DNA from 3 places in the Candidatus Paralachnospira sp. LCP21S3_A2 genome. Region 1 is predicted to be linked to each of the others. Evidence: riboswitches for the same ligand, from Rfam matches in the RefSeq annotation. Region 1 holds a riboswitch; each other region holds the start of a gene.

The links. A riboswitch is a leader RNA that binds a small molecule or an ion and turns the genes downstream of it on or off. The one in region 1 is predicted to bind cobalamin.
Region 2: it holds a riboswitch for cobalamin, as region 1 does, so the genes downstream of both, ACTQ3K_RS04290 (sirohydrochlorin cobaltochelatase) here and ACTQ3K_RS01225 (leucine-rich repeat domain-containing protein) in region 1, are expected to answer to the same signal.
Region 3: it holds a riboswitch for cobalamin, as region 1 does, so the genes downstream of both, ACTQ3K_RS07630 (immunoglobulin domain-containing protein) here and ACTQ3K_RS01225 (leucine-rich repeat domain-containing protein) in region 1, are expected to answer to the same signal.

What each region holds. Positions count from the first base shown of each region.
Region 1 covers NZ_JBQKGG010000001.1:270,127-277,194, forward strand. The annotation lists gene ACTQ3K_RS01215 (outer membrane protein assembly factor BamB family protein) at 1-103, opposite strand, end outside; gene ACTQ3K_RS01220 (cadherin-like beta sandwich domain-containing protein) at 183-3,797, opposite strand; gene ACTQ3K_RS01225 (leucine-rich repeat domain-containing protein) at 4,094-4,936, opposite strand; cobalamin riboswitch at 5,211-5,404, opposite strand; gene ACTQ3K_RS01230 (hypothetical protein) at 5,522-6,652, opposite strand; gene ACTQ3K_RS01235 (sensor histidine kinase) at 6,693-7,068, opposite strand, start outside.
Region 2 covers NZ_JBQKGG010000003.1:216,622-223,689, reverse strand. The annotation lists gene ACTQ3K_RS04300 (hypothetical protein) at 1-590, opposite strand, end outside; gene ACTQ3K_RS04295 (hypothetical protein) at 1,012-1,581, opposite strand; gene ACTQ3K_RS04290 (sirohydrochlorin cobaltochelatase) at 1,611-2,846, opposite strand; cobalamin riboswitch at 3,027-3,203, opposite strand; gene ACTQ3K_RS04285 (ABC transporter permease) at 3,302-4,186, opposite strand; gene ACTQ3K_RS04280 (efflux RND transporter periplasmic adaptor subunit) at 4,270-6,189, opposite strand; gene ACTQ3K_RS04275 (efflux RND transporter periplasmic adaptor subunit) at 6,192-7,068, opposite strand, start outside.
Region 3 covers NZ_JBQKGG010000008.1:46,106-53,173, forward strand. The annotation lists gene ACTQ3K_RS07630 (immunoglobulin domain-containing protein) at 1-4,414, opposite strand, end outside; cobalamin riboswitch at 4,537-4,736, opposite strand; gene ACTQ3K_RS07635 (uroporphyrinogen decarboxylase family protein) at 4,913-5,875, shown strand; gene smpB (SsrA-binding protein SmpB) at 6,130-6,597, opposite strand; gene rnr (ribonuclease R) at 6,597-7,068, opposite strand, start outside.

The DNA.
Region 1 (7,068 bases):
CCGCCGCATACGCCTGATGCCGGGAGAAAGGCAGGGAGGATACCAGCATCAGCACTGCAAGAGCAAACGCTGTTCTCCGTTTTTTCCATTTCCTGTTTCTCATGTTTTCCCCGCCTTTCTTTTCCCGGCCTGAAGCTCATGCTATTAAAACAATGCAGCATCCAGGATTTTAAAAACTTCTTTTAAAGATTTTCTGTAACCTGATCCAGCAGCGCAACTGCATCGGTCAGATTCACCACACCGTCACCGTTGATATCGCCAACCAGAGGACTTACCACCTCTTTACCTGCAGTCAGAAGATCCAGCAGCATAATGGCGTCAGTCAGAGAAATCTCCTCGTTTCCGTCCAGATCACCAAGCTTCCGATATGCGTCAATCTTCACCGAACGTACCTCAGAATATGCTCCGGTGGAATCCTTCATAACCAGATAAACAACCTTATTCGTTGTCTTTTCCAGCCCGGTGAAGGTCAGCTTGTTTTCCCCTTTTACGTTTGTCAGCTTCTCTCCGGCTGCGATGGTGTCCGCATCGGGAGCCTCCGCCGCAGGATCCTCCAGCAGATAGTAGACACTGGAGGCCTTGTTCGCCGTAAAGGTGATATCTGCCGTTGTCTCCGTCCGGTCAGACAGCTTTGCATCTGTGATCTCGGGGAGCGGAAGAATGTCACCGGTGTAGAGCTTAAAATTATAGATCTTGGACTGGGTTCCGCTTTGGTTGCTGATTTTTAAAGATACATTTGCAATGGATGCCGTACGGGTACTGAAATAGCAGCGTACATTGGTCTGCCCCGTCCTTGTATCCTCGCGTATTCTCGGTTCACTGCTCAGGCCGTCGTAGCTTACCACTTCGATGGTATCGGTGGAGCCAAGCTTCTTGATCCAGAAGTCTGCCTCGCTCTCTTCCGGATCCTCAAATCCGGCCATGTAATCGGTAACTCCGGGGTCAAATTCCTTATCCAGAACGTACATTTGTCCTATTCCCGCATTGGGATTGTTGGTAATGACAAGGCTCTTTACTACCGGACCCTCCATGGCACTGAAATGATACGTCTTTATATAGTCGCCATTGGTAAGCTGAACTTCAACATCTGCCTTTCCGTCAGTCATGCTGATCACGGCTTCACCCGAATCGCAGGGCTTTCCATTGACCGTAATGACCGTTCCGTCGTTTGCCGTTACATGCAGGGTAAAGTTCTCGGTTCCCTGATCCACCGTGATCATGTGATCTGTTAAGGAACCGTCAAAGGTATCGCCGCCGTCAATGACTGCGTTTCCGCCGCTTACCTGCAGATTGGTAACATACGCCTGCGCATTGCGGATCGCAAACTGCCATGCGGAGTCGTTCTTCATGTACATGGTACCCTTTTCATCGACTGCCACGCTGGCGATACAGTACTGAGGATGGCTCGGGCAGTAGAACTCGCCGGACTCGGGATCTGGCTCGGTCATGTCTGCGCTGTCCTTGATCATGTACATGCTTCCCTTGGAGCTGTTCTCCATGAAGTATACATAAACATAGCCGGTCTCTTCTTCGTAAGCCGTTGTTACGACACCGGAGCTCTGGCAGTAAGAATTGGTGCTTACGGAGTAAGCCTCGCTCATGGCGCCGCTTTCGGGATCGATCTTGATGACCTTCAGGGCACCCTTGGAACCAAATCCGCCGGTGGACCAGCCGATATACAGACGGTTATTGTAAATAACAGGGGTACTTACCGATGCACCGCCCAGCTCCAGAGGCGCGATCAGGTTTTCCAGATCCAGGGTACCGTCATCCGCAATGTTAAAGGAATACAGTTTTCCGTGGCCGCTGATAAAATAGATTCTCTTGTTGTAATACGTCACACCGCTTCGTCCGCCGTCGATCACCACCGACTGAACGGTTTCACCGGTTACCTTGTCAATGCAGAGAAGACGACCCTGATCCGTCTGGTTCGCCGGTCCGGAAGCTGCAACAAATACATACTTCTCATTGCTCCATACATCGTTCCACCAGATGTTTCCGTTGGAATCCATATTTCTCCAGGTTGCATCCTTGGCCTCATCGCCGACGGTCGGATCTTCATCCTCAACAGAAATGCATACCAGAGCGCCGTTGCCCTGAAGTCCGAAATAAATGTAGCCATCGGAATAACGGATCGGGCTGTTGGAGGAACCGCCGTTTGGATCGGTATAGACCCAGAGAGATTCCATGGTATCTGCATTGAAGCACTGAACACCGCCGTTGATCGGTACAAAAATCATACCGTTGCCATATGTAGAAGGCATTAAGTTAAAGCCTGCACCGTCCTTTGTGGTGGCGCTGCCGACTACATTACCGGTTTCCTTGTCCATCTTATAAATGGTATTCTTGGAAAAGGTATACATGAAGTTGCCTGCAATGATCGGGGTGCTTCCGGAGCTGGGAGTTACCGATACGCCGGTCTGCCGTTCCCAGACAACCTCGATGGCACTGCGGTTGATGGGGGTCTTTACATTTACGATGGAATTATTATCCTCACCGCAGCGTGCCCCCGGATAGGTCGGGTTGTACTGGGTCAGCGGATCGGATTCCGGAGTTTTTTCCAGGGTAAAGGTCTTTATGGTATCCTCGGAAAGATTCAGAAGATTTCTGCCGTTTTCGTCCTGCTCGTTCTTCGGAGCCTTATAGCTCTGGTATCCCCTGGCCGTTACGGTGTAGATGTAATCCTCCTTGGGGTACAGCTTATAGGTTCCGTCTGCCTCCGGGATCACACGGGTCTTTCCTTTTGTACCGCGGTACAGGGCGAACAGTGCGCCGTCGGTCTTCAGATCAACGGTCAGGGTCACCGCCGACACCTGATTAATAGTAACGGTGTACTCCTGGGCAGCATCCGAACCGTTCTTTACGGAGACGGTCAGCTTGTTCTCACCAGGCTGAATCGGAAAGTCATAGGTTCCGTCCGCCGATTCCGTTCCGTTGAACAGGAAGGCTGTTCCGTCTGCTCCCGCCAGCTCCGATGCCTTTACCTTTACGCTTGTCACATCATCGATCACATTCACGGAATAGTCTGTAACCAGCTTGCTGAATCCAGGTGTAAAAGCAATCGCAGCCCCATTTGCATCCGTCAAAGTCAGACCGGAAAGCAGAGCCTTTCTCTTAACGTGGATCTTATAGGTCTCGGATACAGATCCGGAGGCTGCTGTCAACGTAACTTCTGCTCCCTTTGCACCCTTTGCGATCAGTTTTGGAAGGGAGGTAAGGGCGGCGGTGGAGGTAGCCTTCACCGTCTTTGCCGCACCGTCGATATCCGTATAGGTGTAGGTCAGTGTTACGCCGCTTGCCGCAGCAGCGATTCTCGCTCTCGTCCGGAAGTAGGTGCTGGAAGCCTCCCAGTAAACAACCGTCTCTCCGTTCTCGTCAAAATCCGGGGATAAACCAACCTTGTCATTGGTCTCGAGACCAAGTAACAGGCTGTGAGTTTCCTCTTGTGCAGAAAGCGCGCTCTTATTTTCCGGTTCCTGAGGTTCTGCCTCTACATCAGCATCAGTCCCCTTATCCTTCGCCGCTTCAGCTGCAGGCTCTGCAGCCTTGCCCGCTGCCTCTTCTGCCTTTCTCTCTGCTGCTTTGTTTTCTTCTGCTTTGGTTTCTTCTTCTCCGGTCTCCTCCTTCGAAGCCTCTGTCTGCTCTTCTGTCTCTGCATCCTGGACCGCCTGTGCAGAAGCTTCCACTGCAGTCTGTGCAGGATTATCCGCGGAGGCAGCCAGAACCGGGCTTGTTCCCACACTCAGCACCATGCTGAGGCTTAACAGAAACGCAAGCCATCGTTTGGTTTTTCTCATACTTCATTCTCCTTTCTTCTCTATCTGTCAAAGAACACGCTTCATAAGCGGTTCTTTAAGACCTCACTCAAGATCCATACACTTTTTTATAAAATAAAGAAGAGCTTCTCCGAAGAGAAGCTCTTATATTTCGCCATGATACAATACGCCCTGCTCCTCTGGATCTTTTTGAAACAGCAGGTCATACGGGCTATCCGCACTTCCGGACATAAAATTCCTTCCGGCTGGCTCCGGGATCTAACCGGATCACCTATCAATTACCAACGTAAACTGTATCGATGTATTATTATTCAATTTTACAAATATTCTATTTCCATACCGTATTCGTTCGCGTAAGCCTCCATCCGGCTTCCCTTCGGACATCGGATCACACAGTTTTTATTGGTAATCCATTCTCCGATCACTTCCGGATCTCCCGGTACCTCCAGAACCTTCAGTCTGGAACATCCATGGAATGCCCATTTTCCGATGGTTTTCACGGTCTCAGGCACACGAACATATTCTAACGCCTTGCATTTGAGAAAAGCTCCCTCACCAATATCTGAAAGCTCTCCGGGAAGCTCCAGCTCCGTAAGGCCGCTGGCATAAAACGCTCTCGCGGCGATCCGTTTTAGATGCTCCGGAAGATGCAGGGTTTTCAGCTCTCCGCATTTATAAAATGCTTCCCTTCCGATCTCCTCCAAACTGTCCGGCATAACAAGCGCCGATAATTCCTTACATTCTGAAAATACACGATTCGGCAGCCGCTGCACCTGATTATTCTTTTCAAATTCTACTTTTCCAAGACGCTTGCAGCCGTAAAACGCGGCATCCTCCATTTGCGAAAACGCTGACGGAAAACTCACAGTCCGCAGATTGGAACAGCCAAAAAAGGCTTCCTTTCGGATTGTACTGAGATTGGGAACGCCTACCTTTCTAAGGTTTGTGCAGTTATAAAATGCCTGTCCACGGATCTCAACTATCTGCGGCAAAAACACGGTTCGCACCTTGATATTGTTTTTCAGAGCCTCTCTTCCGACGATTCTGTAGTTTTCATCAATTTCCAGATCTGGCACTGCCCGCCGAAGTGCCTCCTTCCGCTCTAAAACCTGCTCCGTCATGCCGTACACTCCCATCGCTTTCTTGTTTTTTCTATCCACACTGTCTTCTCTCTGATATATCGAACAGTGTTTCAAAACAATCCTGCATCGGATAATTTTTTCCGGAAGCCCTGCACCGGACTTCTTCATACGGGTTTTCTTTCAGCAGGAATCATTCCTGCTTTTTTTGTTTCATAGGATGCACTTTCCTGTGAAATAAAAAAGCCGCCCACAGGCGGCAAATATCTGTCCAAAAAAAGTGTCCTTTTAACAGAAATTTCTCAATTCCTGAATTGCTCTTTTTTCTGCACATTTCTTTCGCCGTGACCCGCAGCACTGAAATACAGTCAAAGCAGGTTTTCTGACTCCGGGTTTCATCGTTCTCCCCGCCTTCCCAGTTTCCCAGTGGCATTTCAGGGGATCACTCCGCCCATACAGTAACGGCATTGTCCAGGACTCTCACCTGATTCCCTTTTAACCTTCGCTCCGCTCAGAGGAGTCTCCGGCACTCTGACTTCTGCAAAACTATTGCCTAGTTTTCGTGTATAGTTTAACACGTTCCTCCGAGCCTGTCAATTCATTCCAGATATTTTCGGGAATCTGAAACTTTCAAACGGAAATTTCCAGAATTTTTCTCCCCCTTTTTTATTGCACCGTCCAGTATGCCTTGATCATCCGGTCGGCAATTCTGGTTACATCTGCCATGTCTGCCAGTACCAGATCCATGTGATGGCGTGGATTTCCCTGGAACATCAGGCTCTCTGATTCCTGGATCAAAACCACAGCGTAATCCTCACCTGGAAAGCTCCAGATATACGCCGTCCGGCCCCGCTCCCGGTCCTCTTCGCTTGGTGCATAGACCAGCCGCTTTTCTCCCGGCGTTTCCCCCAAAAGCGCTTCGTATAGGGGATTTAATGCCTGAGCAAGCAACGGATACCGGCTGCCGGCTGTTTTTTCCCTTGCCAGCGCACAGATAGCTTCGCCTGTCTCCTCCATCTTTCCCGGTGTCCCGCAGTTTACATAAATCCGGACGGGAAGCCCGGTTTCTGCGTCCAGATAAAGCTTCATGTATCCGCCGCTCCAGGTATAATCAGCCGTCCAGACTGCCGCACTTTCATTGGCCCGGAAGGACATGGTGAGGGGAAGCTCGGAATCCCGGAGTGCCTCAGCCCCATCGTTCTCTTCGATCTGTTCTCTGCACAGATTTCCCATCTGCCAGAAGATCATCCGTGCGATATCCTCTGCCGCTTCCTCACTCAGTTCTTCCTTTGACGGCTCCCTTGTCTCGACACTGCCGCCCAGTAGACGAAGCCCGGCCAGTGAAAGATCGGTCACTGCCGGAAACCGTTCTGCCAGACGGATTCTCGCCTGTGTACTGTCTGCTCCGTCCGCAGGGACTGCTTCCGAAATCCGGTCGGTTTTCGTATCGCCTCTTTCACCCGGATCCATGCCGTTTTCCGAATTTCCATCCATGGCTGTGACTCCTGCGTTTTCCGAAACCACCCAGCCTTCCGAATCGGAGGCTCCTGCAGTTTTTCCGCTGTCTGTCGCAGCCTCCGGATCTGCCGATGAAACAGGATCGGTTCCTCCCGGATTCTTTGCCGTCTGCAAAAGCCTGTTTCCCGACGGATCTGCCACCGTCACCGTCGTACTCATCAGCCTTTCCGTCTGCCGCTCCAGTGCCTTATGGGCAATTCCCATGCCGGCCGCTCCCAATAAGACCAGGATTCCAAACACCGCCAGTCCGCCCAGGACCTGCCTGACTTTCTTTTTCATACAAACGCCTCCTTTCTGCCTTTGATTTTTTATGATTCCATCAGGTTTCCGTATCTGTTCCTGTTTTTTCTGTTTCTGTTCCGGTTTCTGCTCCCGGGAGCACCAGGGAAACCTCGGTTCCGCTGTTCTCCCGGCTTACGATCATCAGACTGGTATCATGAAGAGCCGCGATCTTCCGGCACAGCGCCAGCCCCAGCCCCGCACCGTTCTGCTTCCGGCTTCTGGACTTGTCCACCATGTAAAACGCTTCCTGGATATGAGGCAGCTTCTCCGCCGGGATTCCCCGTCCGTTGTCCCGCACTGCGATCTCATAGCCGCACTCCCGTATGATTCCAAGAACCTCGACCTGCGTAGCCCCCGATTTTCCGGCATTGTCCATCAGGTTCATGACCAGGGTCTTCATGAGATCCCATTCC
Region 2 (7,068 bases), on a different contig from region 1:
TATTCCATGTCGCGGGTTCTTGTCGTCCGGGTTCTGGTACAATGGGCATGAAGCTTTACATTCGCCTTATAATCTACCAGCCAGAACGGAACGTAGATCCCGGTCATCTTTTCCATGGTATTTGCACTCTTAAAATCCTTCGGTGTAAACAGGCCCTTCTTTGTCCATGCCTTGAACTTCTCCAGCGCCTGCTCCTTTGTGATCTTAAACGGAATGACCTCCACCGGGCATTTCTCCTCCAGCACATCCTCCATCAGCGTTGTATTTCCGCAGAAGCTGCACATGGTTGCCGCCGTCAGTTCATCTGTCACCACCTCTGCACCGCAGGACGGACAGATATAACGCTTCACCTTCATGGAGGGTCCGGTTTCGCCCTCGGCCTTTGCTCCCTCCTCTTCGGTTTCTACCTTCTGCGCTTTTTCCGCTGCTTTCTCCTCAGCCGTTTCTTCCCGCTTCTCCGGATCTCCGAACTGCTTCTTATACTCTTCAACGGAAAGCGTCGTTCCGCAGTAATCGCAGGAAAGCTTCTGCGTTTCCGGATTAAACAGCATCGGTGCGCCGCAGGACGGACACTTATAATTGATTACCATGAATGGCTCCTTTCTTCTCCATAGCTTAGTTGCCCCCTTTGCCTCCTCCATCATAACACAGACTAAAAAACCATTCAAGAAAGAATCCCGTCATCCAGCGAGATCCCTGCTCTTTCGTGTTCATATTTTGTTCAAATATCATTCAAAATCTTTTTACAGTCTGGGCACGATTTCTTCACGTTTCCCACCTATACTGTAACCATAAGAAACAGACAAGACATTCACAAAGATTTGAGCAAAGCATTTAGCTGTTGCGAAAACTTTTTTTCATACCGAGCTGAGTTATCAGCTCTCCTCCCTTTTTACTATTATATAAAAAATCTCCTGTTCCTCGTCAAAACAGGAGATTTTTTATGCCCCGGAAACGCTTTCCGGGGCATGAACTTTCTATGAACTATCTGTCATTCAGGGACAATCCTGTTTATTCCTCTGCCTTTACCGGATTCGATACGCTCACCTTATGGTCATACCACTTTCCTTTTTTCCCGATCAAGGCCAGATCAAACTCTTCATCAAGAGCCGGAACCGGAATATCAAACCCGTATACCTCTTCGGTCGAACCACCTTTGTAGGTTACTGTATCGGTGGTCGGCTGCAGCAGCTCTGCACCCTCCTTCTGGGCATCTGCGGCCGTTCCGGGGAACAGATTGACAATGCTCTTGGAAACCAGCGATACATGAAGCGTCATAACACCGTTTTCAACGGTCAGGGTTCCTTTTCCGTCGCATGCTTCATTCGCGTGGAACATACTGCTGTCAGTATTGAACTCCGCTTCGTAGGTTCCGTCCTCCAGCGCTGCTGTTTTCGATGCCTCCGTTGCCGCCTCTGTGGCAGTCTCTTCGGTCGCTGTCTCTGTCTCTTCGATTGTTGTTTCTGCTGCCACGGTTGTTTCCGCTGCCGCAGTTGTTTCATTCTTCTTGGTTCCGCAGCCTGACAGCAGCAGCGCTGTCAGGGCGGAAGCACACAGGATCACTGTGAGTTTTCGTTTCATATCTGATTCTCCTATTGCTGATGTCTCAATTATTTTGCAAGCGCGTCAGCAGTATGTGCAACATAAAGCGCCTGGATAGCATCGATCTCGCCCAGGCCTGCGATCTGGCAGTCAATGCTGTCAAACTTTCCGGATGCTTCAAACTGGCTCTTCCAGGAATCGTCATCCTCACCAGCCATATCGTTGTTTGCATGATCGCCTGCTACAACCATCAGAGGACGAAGAATGATCTTCTTGTAGCCGGCAGCGGAAGCTGCCTCGATCACTGCCTCGCATGCAGTCTCCTCAGGCTCACCCTCAACGGTTCCGATGAAGACGTTCTCATAGCCAAGCTCCTTCATCTGAGTCTGCATCTGGGTATAGGAAACCTTTGCATTATGAGAGGTTCCGTGGCCCATGAATACGAATGCCACACCGTCCTCCTTTGCTGCATCCAGAGAATCAAAGCCTGCGGTCTTTACTGCTTCTGCGGTAACGGCTTCTGCAACAGCCTTCTTGTCTGCATTTACAACGGTCTCATCCTCTCCCACTTCGCCGAGCAGGGGCTCTGCGACCTTTACAGACTCGAATTTATCCTTATATGCCTCAACGGTTTCCATCAGCTCGTCATACTCTGCGCCATGCATTAAGTGCGTCGGCTGAACGACCAGATTCTTTACGCCGTTGTTTACAGCACGCTCCAGCGCCTGCTCCATGTTGTCGATGTGCTCATCGTCACGGGCCTGGATATGGTTGATGATGATCTGAGCAGTAAATGCTCTTCTTACGGACCAGTCAGGATTTGCTTCCTGAAGCGCATCCTCGATCCCCTTGATATCCTTTACACGGCTGTCATTAAAGGAGGTACCGAAGCTTACAACCAGAAGCTCATTCTCACCGATCTCGTCCTGGTTTCTGGGATCATCCTTGGAGGCATCGCCGGTATCTCTTCCGAAATAATCAGGATCTGCGTTCTCGCCCTCTACCAGCTCCTTCTGTGCATCCGTTAACGCATCCCATGCTTCCTTTGCTGCCTTGCACTGCTCATCGGTCTGGTCGTTTCTTGTCTGCACATAGATGGCATCGATCAGCTCAGCTACATGATCGGCTGCTGCCTGATCATCGTTTGCCTTTGCTTCTGTCTCTGTTTCCTGTGCCTCAGTTGTCGTCTCTGCAGCCTTTGTGGTTTCTGCTGCTGTTGTCTCGCTCTGCTTCTTTCCGCAGCCTGCCAGCACAGATGCTGTCAGAACAGAAATGCAGAGAACTGCTGTGAGTTTTCTTTTCATCTTCGTTTTCTCCTCGTATCTTTGTTTTTTTGTTTTCCGAAAAGCGGATCCTTCAGAATACAGGCCGTGATGCTGAAAAAAAATCTCAATATAAAAATCCAGCGTAAACTTCACGCTGGATTCCCCTTGTTATCGTTTTATTCGATACTGGATCAAATCCTCGTGACCCGGAACACCTTGTTCCTGTATCACAGAATGGCAGGTCTCCTGGCTTACAGTTCAAACGCATACCGCCGTCTTCCCGATGACTCAGTGACATACTGGCAGTACCCTCCTGTATACAGTGACGAGATCGCACAGGCCTTTCACCTGTTTCCCTATTCTCCGCATGGCTGCGGCACCATCTGCTTCCTTATTCCGTTTTCAGACAGATGTATTATAGCACGCATCTTAAAAAAATCAACCCTTGTTTTACCGAAAATGATAACTTCTTAACAGAATTCATCCCGGTCTCTTCACTGCACCGCATACTGTCCCGGTTCTCCCTCCGGGATCATGCTGTTCATCATCCGGCAGGCATACTCTGCTGTCTCTTCCGCCCATATCTGTCCGGAATCCTTCTTCCTTTCCTCTGCAGCGTTTTCCCGATCCAGCCGTATCGCCATTGCCTTCGGCTCCTCCAGAGCATACACCTGTGCCCAGGTGCTTTCCGGGATCACAACCAGACCGCTTCCTGCCTTCTCTGCCCCCGTTTCCGCAATTCCGACGACCTGATAAGGGATCCCGTTTACCTCGATCATTCCACCCAGCGCTTCCTTCCCGTCAAAAAGCTGTTGTCTGGCGCGCTCATTGAGCACTGCCGCACGCACGCCGTCTGTCTGGTCTTTTTCCGTCAGGCCGCGCCCCTCGATAATATAGAGATCGGCAGCCGAAAAGAAATCTTTCCCGGCGCCGATGACACTTCCGCCCTCCAAAGCCGCCGTTTTGCGCCAGACCGTATCTCCGGCCTCCCGCCAGTAAAAGGCTTCCGCCTCCGCGATCCCGTCTGTCTCCGAAAGAATCGGTTCCATCTGATCCGCCAGGTCATTTAAGCGCCTGCTTCCGGAGCCGCCGGTTTCGGATACCGCAACGCTGCACCTGATTCCGTTTTCACAGAGGGCCAGTGCCGCCGAATCCGAGCCGAACAGACCGCCGAAGGAAACGGCTGTTTTCTCCTCTCCGTTTCCATCCGGCCGGTTATTTTCTCCGGAACGGCCATTTTCGTTACTCGCCGATACCCTTCCGCCGGAATCGGCGGTCTGCTTTTTCCCGCTCTGTCGTCCCAGGAAAAAACAGAGACCTCCGATTCCGGCGATAAAAATCAGGAGCCCAAGCCCTGCGATCATTCGTTTGTTCTTCATGACTCCTCCTTTTAAAAATGCTCCGTCATCCTACGCTCCGGCACACTCTGCTTTCATTCTGTCGTCTCCGGTATGCTCTGCTTTCATTCTGTCGTCTCCGGCACGGCCTCTGTCAGCGGCTCCGCCGTCTCTGTGGTTTCCTCCGGCCCGATCTCCATCTCTGTTCCGTAAACGATCCGTGCCTTTGCCCCGGTCTTTACCCCATCCGCTCCCGGCTCTGCCAGATAATCGGTTTCCGCCAGGCCGGAACAGATCTCGAGCTTTGTTCCGAGAATGGTTCTTCCGGTCTCCACTGCCCGTTTTTCCAGCCGTTCATCTGCTCCCATAACATAGGCAAAGGCCTGCCCATGCTCATAAAAGATCATTTCTGCGGGAATCACCAGAGTCCCCGATTTTTCTTCCCCGGACGGAAACAAAACACTGACCGGTTCGCCCGCGCGGAGAACCTGTTTTGCTGCCGATGCCCGGAAACGGTAGCAGCTCATAGCCGGATTTCCGCTGCTGCTTTCCGTCTCCTCCGGCTCTCTCGAAACGGAAGAAAGCTCCGCCTCCAGAGAAACCAGCTTTCCGTCCCGCTCCAGAAGGACCGTCACCGCTTCTCCTCCGAAAACGTTCTCAAACAGCGCTTCTCCGAGAAGTCCCTCGATATGGACACCCTCTGCTCCCTGAAAGGTCAGCACCGGCTGTCCGAAATGAGCGGCCTCCTCCGGTGTCCGGACCTCCGATGCCGTTCCTGCCTGTGAAGCAGTCACCGTACACGCCGCGATTTCCTTTTCCAGTGCCTTTAAGGCCGCCTCTTTTTTCCGAATTGCCAGCTCCAGCTTTTCATATTCCAGAAGCCGGTCGCTTAACAGCTTTGCCAGCTCTTCCTTTGTATAACCCTTCGGTTCCTCCAGACCGCCTAAAGCCTCCTCAAGCTGTCCGTCATCAAACACTCCGTCAAAATCCGGGATTTCCGGTTCCTCCGGCTGAGGCAGTGTTTCCCTGCCGGACTGGGCGGGTTCGGTCTCCTCCGATTTTGCCGGCCCTGTCTCTTCTCCCGATTGAGACGGATCACTTTCCTCCGGCTTCGTCGGCTCCTTCTCTTCTCCCGGCTGAGAGGGATTACTTTCCTCCGGCTTCATCGGCTCCTTCTCCTCTTCCGGCTTCGTCGTCTCCTTCTCCTCCTCCGGCTGAGAGGGATCGGTCTCTCCCTTTACGGCTTCTTCATATGCTTTCCCGTCAAACTTCCAGATAAGTAACGGTGCATCCAGCGTCTCCTCATTTTCCACGATCACAAACTGCCCGCATTTTTCCAGCCTCATAAGAGACACCAGGACTGCCGCCTCCACCTCGCCTCCACGTTTCAGATAATAGGAACAGGGATCCTCCGCCGTTCCCCTTCCCTGAAAGGGAATGCTCTCCGCCGTGATCCGCTCATAAACCACAGGTACTTCCTCCCGGCCCCGAATCGTTTCAGGATCGGTTTTCTGATTCTCTTCCTGATTGATTTTCAGATCGGTTTCAGGACCGGCTTCACGATTTGTTTCCGTCTCATAGCTTACGGTAAACAGGTTGGAATCCATCCCACGACCAAGCCCGTCCATGACCGGCCTCGTCTGCTTCAGGGTCAGAATATAGGCCGCCAGCCGCCCCAGATAGATCTCCTCGTTTTTCCGGGTGAGCTCCGTCCGGTTCCATTCCTCCTGAAGCCCTGAACTGTCATAGCGAAGAAGTGCCTCCCCGGCTGCCACCGACTGTCCGGCGCATACATACACCTCTGCCACCGGACGCTCCTGCGTCTCATAATAGGACTTTACCATCCCAGAAACTGCCTTCGCCTCCACGGTCTTTGCCGATGACCACTGTCTGTCCCGAAGCGCTTCCACCGAGCAGACAGGCACTGCCGTCTCCTTGGGGATTTTCCGAAAAAACAGAAGACCGCTTATGATTCCAAGGAGCAGGACTGCGAAAAACAGGAGGCCAAAAAGGATCCTCCGCTTCCATGCTTTCATGACGTTCATGCTCAGCCCTCCTCTCCGAAATCCGCCTGCTGTCCCTCCCGGAGATTTGCGCCCGGCCATGCCACATAATCCGTTATGGAAAGGCCGCCGGTGATCTCACAGGCACTGTGCCGGTCATTATATGCACCAAGGGTCACTGTACGCTTTTCCAGCCGCCCGTCCCGGCCTGCTGCCCAGACCCAGGGGGATCCGTCCAGATCAGAAATGTAGCCCTCCGGAAGAAGAATGATTTCTGTGACAGACAAGGGCTCAGAGGGCTTCTCCGCAGAACTGTTTTGACTGTCTAAAACAGAGCCTGCTTCGTTTTTTAGCTCTGCATAAACATGCTGTCCCGGGAAAAACTGCTCCGCCCCCTCCAGAACCGCATGAACCTGATACTCGGATAAACCGCCGTTTTCCTGAGGATTTCCTGTCTCCACCCTGCTGACAATTCCCTCGCAGCCGCTTTCCCCCTTCCGGTCTGTGACTGTGACTGCCGCGCCGCCGGAAAAGGACTTCACTTCCTCCTCACTGACCGAAAACGTCAGCTCATAGGTACCCTCCGAAACAAGCGTCAGGCTCTTTCCGTCCTCCCCCACCGCCGTAATGATCCCGGCACAGGGGGCCGTCACCTGGGTCTGAGAAAGCTTCTGCTCCAGGACTGCAATCTCCCGCTCCTTACTGCGAATCTCAAAGGACGCCTGCTCCGACTGGGCTTTCAGCTCCAGGAGCTGAAGCTCCAGACTCTCCCGTTCCTCCTTCGTCTGAGCCTCTCTCCGACTCTTTTCCAGAGACCTCCGCTGCGTTTCCAGAGAGGAGGCATTCAGCTCTGCCTGCTCCTTCGAAAGGATCAGCTCCTCCCGTTCCAGAGACAGATTTGTATTATCGTAAATCGCCAGT
Region 3 (7,068 bases), on a different contig from region 1:
TCTCGGGAACCTGGCACTCCTCCTTCTCCATGCCGACTGCTGCCACCATGTCTAACAGACCCAGCTCCTTCATGGTCTCCAGAAGTGTTTCGTCAGCCACATAGGCCTTCCGCTCTGTGATCCATTCTTCTTCATCGCTCTTCTTCTCAGAAGCAGATTCCTTATTCTTTGTATCGTCCTTCTTTGTATCAGAGGTCCCGTCTGCATCCTCGTCCTTCTCAGGCATCTGAACCAGGATCATGTCGTCCTCCAGACCAACAGGAACCTCCACGCCGGCCGGGATCAGCAGATATTTTACCACATTGCCCTTATAGAGCTCTGCGGCCTTTTCTGCCTCGCTGGGAACCAGCTCCTCACCGTCCACGATATCGCTGTCAGCCGCCTGTCCGGAGAAATCTTCTGTTTCTTCGGCAGCATCTGTCTTCTTGCTTTCCGTCTGATCTGCCTTGTTATCTGCCGTGCTCTCGGACTCCTCAGACTCCTGTTTTTCCGGATCTCTTGCCGTATCCTTTGTGGTATCGATCTCCAGAAGCACAATCCCCTGATCATAATGATAAATCTTAAAATACTCGGCATAATCCAGCTTGGTCTCGGACTGATACTCCAGACCAATGATCTCCGGTGCTTCCTCATCCAGCTTCTTGTTGCTGTTCTCCCCGATGGACTGTGCTCCGTCCACAGCCAGATATACGAAGATGCTGTATTCGATCTCATGGGCCGCGCTCATCTTCGTGGTCATGCCGATAATCTTGTTATTCTTATTTAATGCAATGGGAATCGTAACCATTGCCGATCCGCCGCTCTTTGTGGTGTAATAGGTGTTTCCGCTTGCCTTTACATACTGATAGGAGCTGCTGCTGAATACCAGTGTCGCATAAGCCTGACCGTTCTTCACGGTAATCTTGTTGCAGGAGATCCGAACCTTTCCGGTTCCGCCAGACCAGGAAAACTTGTCGGGTTTATATACGCCGTCCGCCAGTCCGGTCGCGCTGTCCACCTTAGCTGTAGAACCGCTGGTATCGGATTCATACTTGGATTCATGATCTTCCTTGCCGTCATTGTCCGGAATCGTATTGTTTCCGTTATCAGTTCCGTTGTTTCCGGGCTCGGACGGCTTTGTCGGATTCGAAGGATCCGCAGGCTTTGTATTATCCACATCACCGATCTTCTTCAGGGTATCGGAGTTAAAGGTCAGGATCCGGTCATACCAGATTTTATTTTTTGTCGAATATGCAGCCACGGAAATTCCCTTGTCCAGTGCTTCCACCGGTACGGTATAGGTATATTTTCCATCGGCATCCGTCACAAATGGAATCCACCTGGATGCTGCCGCAGCGGCTGCCTCCTCCTTGGTTCCCATATACAAATAACCGTATCCGGTTCCGCTTAAGGTCAGAACCGCGCTCATCTTTCCATCTTTAACGGTCAGCACACAGTTCACCACGCGGAACATGGCGGCGCTGGAGGTAACATCCATGGTGTAGATGCCGTCTGCCGGAACATTCACGCCGGGATTCGGATCGACCGGATTGGGATCAACCGGATCCGGAAGGTCCCCTGTCTTCGGCAGGATTCCGTTAATATGAAGCGTTCCTGCCTTGACTGCCCAGGTACCGCTCTTGGACAGATGCACCACGTAATTCAGATCCTTTCCGAGATCTGCGGTGGGAATCGTAAAGGTAAAGCTCTTATATCCGCTGGCAATATCAGAACGATCCACGGCTTCTGCCGCTTTCGCATTCTTTTCCGAATCCGGATCGAACACTTCGCCGATATACAGCTTGTCATAATTTCCTGCCTGGGTAACCATGGTCACCGTCGCGGTATCGCCCTTGATGGTAAGACTGCTCTCCCGCTCAAAATTCAGGCTGTAGGTATTGCTTGCCGGATAAGCCGATCCGTAAAGATCATAAATACCGTCTGCAGAAGTATTGGCATTTCCGGCCAGGTTGGGAATGCTGATAAACAAGTCTCTCGCATACGTAAACCAGCTGTTTGCGGTTCCCGGTGTCACCGGAATATTCATGCCCTGCTTTTCTGCCGGAACCGTAAAGGTAAAGGTTGTCAGACCGGTTTCCGCCGAATAGCTTCCACTGATCACCGGTGTTTTATTGGAATCCGCCTGGACCCCGAGGTAGAGACGGTCATACTCTTTTCCGGTCACATTCAGGGTTACGATCACGGAATCACCCTTTAATACTGCCTTGGAGCTCTGGATATTCAGCTTCTTGGAGGCAGTTCCTGTTCCGCCCTCTGTCAGTCTGATCTCATTTTCTGCGGTGGGAATGGTTTCAATTCCCTCATCAGGAATATAGATCCAGAGATCCTGGTTTGTGTACCAGCTTCCGTCCTTCACTTTATGGAGAGCTACAGGCAGAACCGCACCCTTCTGGCTCTTCGGTACGCGGAATGTGAAGCTCCATCCACCATCCGTCAGTTCTGTTCCCCGGATCACCGGAGTCTTATTTTCCTCATCATTTTCCCCGAGATACAGCTCATCAAACGATGTATTTTTTGTGGTAATGGTGATTTCCAGCTCATCGCCATCCTCTACAACCCTGGAATCAGCGATTTTAAACATTGTGAACACCGCGCCGCTGTTCTTTACTACGCAGACAGCTGTTCCGGTCACGGCCGGTGCCGTCGCGATCACCGCACTGACAGAATTGGTAGTCACCGTTGTTCCGGTGCTGTCTGTGATCCGGCAGCGATAGCTTCCTGCCATCGCCTCGCTCATAGTAAATCCATAAGAAGCGGTCTGTGCACCGTCTCCGTCACAGTTTACCCATTCGGTTCCATTGTTCTTCTGCCACTGATAGGACAGGGTCACGCCCGCTTCTCCTGCTGCCTCAACCGAAAGTGTTACAGGCTTTCCTGCCTTAACGGTTACATCCTTGGGCTGAGTCGTAATATTGATCACCGAAGGCTTCTTGAAATCGGAAAGCTTCGGAAGCTTAAACGCCAGCGAACTTGTAACACTCCAGGTTCCCTTGGAAGCACTTCTCGGGACAAAGTGGACTTCTCCTCCTGCCATGGAAACAGGTACCGTAAAGGTAAACTTCTGAAGCTTGTCGCTCATAGTCGGATCCTCTGCCCCAAGAACGACCGGCTCCTTCGTTTCATCATTCCGGTCTCCGATATAAATTGCATCATAGGAGAATTTTCCACTGCTGGCAGGCTTCACCCAAATACTTACCTCCAGACGGTCTCCCTTTACCGTAACCCTTGATGCACCGATTTTAAACATCGAATAGACCTGTCCGGGCTTCTTGGTATCATCACTCGCATAAACAGCGGATACTCCATCATCGGAAACATATCCCTCCTGTTCGCTTGCCACGCTTACCTGTACGTTCTCGGAAACGGTTCCGATCTTTCCCTCAGCTGTTACCTTGCAGCGGTACAGACCGGCCGTCTCAGCACTCATGGTAAATTCATAAACTGCCACATTGGCTCCCTGACAGTCTGTCCAGGTCGCACCGTTGTCGCTGCTCTTCTGCCACTGGTAAGAGGCCGTTCCGGCAGCTGCCACGGAAAGCGAAACTGTTTCTCCGCTCTTCTTCGATGCTGCCTCCGGCTGCTTTGTCAAAGTTGTTACATCCGGAATGCTGAGCCAGAGCTCATTATCATTCCAGGTTCCCTTATCTGAACGATACAGGGTAACGGGAATCCAGGTATTTTTCTTTGATAACGGTACCTGGATTGTAAACGTCACGGGACTTCCGCTTCCGCTGTACTGTACGGTCTTCCCTTCATCACTCTTTAAACCAAGATAGATTCCATCGAAAACTTTTTTTCTGCCTGTATGAAAGGTGATCTCAATCTGATCTCCTTTTACCGTGCAGACCGCATCTGTGATCGGAAACATCCCGTATTCGCTGTATCCGTCCTCGGACTCAGGATTACTTTTCAGCACATTAACACCGGTAATCGCCATAGTCGGTGCCACTGCAAGTCCTGTCTCCCTTGCTGCGAAAAGTGCGATCTCCTCAATGGTCTCCGCTGCATCAGCTGCAGTTTTCTGTATCTTCTTTACTTCTTCTTTTCGTACAGATGCTGTCGGCTGCACCGTTTCCGCTTCTGCCTCCGTCGGTTCTTCTGCGGTCTCCGTCTCTGCATCTGTTTCCGTTTTGGTTTCTTCTGGGTCTGTTTCTCCGGCTTCTGTCTCCACGGAAGACTCTGTTTCCGGAACCGTTTCCACAGTCTCAGATTCTTTCGTTTCCGGTTCTGTCCCGGTTTCTTCCTCCGGTTTCTGCTCCGGTGCTTTTGTTTCCTCCGGTATTGTCTCTTCCTCGGCTGCCGTTTCAGATTCTTCCAAAACCGACGATGACGATGCCCTTACATAGGAAACCGGAGAAAGCGCCATAGAGCAGGACAGCAGCAGAGCCAGAATACTCATGCCTCTACGTTTCATAATTCCTCCTGTCTGTGTCATTGCACAAAAATATCGGCCCCAGGAAGCGGCCGTGTACCCGTCGGTGAATCTGAATAAAATTCGCAGCTTTATTCGATGAACCCTGTGCTTTCTTCGGAAGCAATTCACCAACCTTTTCAGCAGGTTTCCTGACTTACAGATCTTCGTTTCCCCGCGCCTTCTCATATGGACTTTCCTCCATACAATGACATCCTGCAGGTTCACTCCCTGATTACAGTGGCCGGACCGTCCGGGCTTCCCACCCGGTTCCCTTTTACCCGTATGTCTCCCGCCATACGGCACTGAAAATCCTGTGTTCTTCCGGGTATTATAACAAATTGCTCCTGTTTTGGCAACGGGCAAGATAAATTTTACCGGCCGCTGCCTTATAAAATCTGGTTGATTTTCCCGGTGCTTCTGTATATAATCAAACTATAACTAATCATATTAGTGGCGGGATCTCTTCAAATCCTGCTGACCGATGAAAGGAGTCTCACTATGACAAAGAAAGAACAGGTACTTGCGGTTCTGAACGGCGAGCGCCCCGATGAAATGCCCTGCGGCTTCTGGCTTCACTTTCCTGCCGGAAATGAATATGGCCAGGCTGCCGTTGATACCCACCTGAAATTTTTCCGGGAAAGCGGAACCTCTCTGTGCAAGATCATGAATGAAAATACGGTTCCGAGACAGACCGAGATCAACTGTGCCGCTGATCTCAATAAGATGAAGCCCATCTCCCATGATGATCCGATCATCACCCGTGAAGTGGAGCTTGTAAAGAACATCTGCAGCAAAATGAACGGAGAAGCTGTTATGCTGATCACCGTTCACGGGATCATCGCTTCCGCATTCCATGCACTGGTAGGTGTGGAAAAGAATTTTGAAGAAAACCGTGCGATCCTGGTGGAATATCTCCGTGAAAATCCGGAAGGCATGAAGCATGTATTCGGCATTCTGGCTGACTATCTGACAACCCTTTCCAAGGAATGTCTGGCTGCCGGCTGTGACGGCGTTTACTATGCTGCTCTCGGAGGAGAAGATTTCCTGCTCACCGATGAGGAATTCGAGACCTTTGTAAAGCCTTACGAGCTTCAGATTCTGGAGGCCGCCAAGGATGCGCCCTGCAACGTGCTCCATATGTGCAAGGATCATCTGAACCTGAACCGCTACAAGGCATACGATGTTCCGGTTTACAACTGGGGCGTATTCTCCGACAATCCCAGCCTGATCGAAGGCCGGAAGATCTTTGGTGAAGACAAGGTATACTTAGGCGGTCTCGATGACCGTGACGGTGTGCTGGTGGACGGAACCGATGAGGAAATCATCGCCGCCGTTCATGAGATCATGGATACCTTCGGCGATAAACGCTGGATCCTCGGTGCCGACTGCACTCTGCCCACTGATGTAGACCTTCATCGCCTCCATGTGGCAGAAAAAGCTGCTTCGGAATATCGGAAATAAAATCCTGTCACAGCACCTCATGGAAATTGTGTGTGTGGTGTAAGCCTTCGCCTGCACGGCTCTGCTTTCTTCGCCGTTGCTTCCGGCGTTCGCCCTCCACGGCTCTGCTCGACGGTACATCCTTCGCCGTTCCCATCCAGAAAAAACTTTGTTTTTTCTGGATGCGGGCGTTCGCCCTATAAAAAGATCGGTCATCTGCCTTTCGAAAGCAAGCTTTCTTCGGCATTGACCGATCTTTTTGCACGGCTCAGTGCTTATCCCAAGTTTCTGATTTTAAATTCTTTTTCGGCTTCGCGTTTCTGATCTTTTTTGGCGATGTCGGCGCGTTTGTCATAAAGTTTTTTTCCGCGTGCCAGACCGATTTCGACTTTTACAAGGCTTCCTTTAAAATAGACCTTTAACGGTACAAGTGTGCAGCCCTTTTGCTGGATCTTTCCGATGAGCTTATTGATCTCATATCCATGGAGCAGAAGCTTCCGAACCCGGAGGGGATCCTTGTTGAAGATGTTTCCTTTTTCATAAGGACTGATGTGCATACCGTAGATGTAAACCTCTCCCTTTTCGATCTTCACAAAGGACTCTTTGATACTGCATTTCCCCATGCGGATTGATTTCACCTCTGTTCCTGCCAGGGCGATCCCGGTCTCATAGGTGTCGTCAATGAAGTAATCATGGTATGCCTTCTTATTATTAGCCACCAGCTTATAACTTTCTTTTGCCATTACGAATCCTCCTCCGGCATAAAATCAATGGTACTGCCCACCCGGTCAACTGCCATGACGCGGACACGGATCTTCTGGCCCAGCTTATAAATCTTTCCCGTTCCGACGCCCACAAGGCGGTACTGTTTTTCATCAAACTCATAGTAATCGCTGTCCATGGCTGCCAGAGCGATCATTCCCTCCACTGTATTTGGAAGCTCTACATACATTCCCCAGCCGGTCACGCCGGAGATCACGCCGTCATAAACCTCACCGATCCGATGAGCCATGTACTGGCATTTTTTCATCTTCTCCACTTCCCGCTCGGCATCGTCTGCCTGCCGTTCCTTGTTGGAGCACTGGACACAGACAGCCGGAAGGCAGTCTTCATAATGCTCCTGCCGCCTCTGATCCATATGGCCGCTCAGGGCATCGCTCATGATCCGGTGGATCTGCAGATCCGGATAACGGCGGATGGGCGAGGTGAAATGG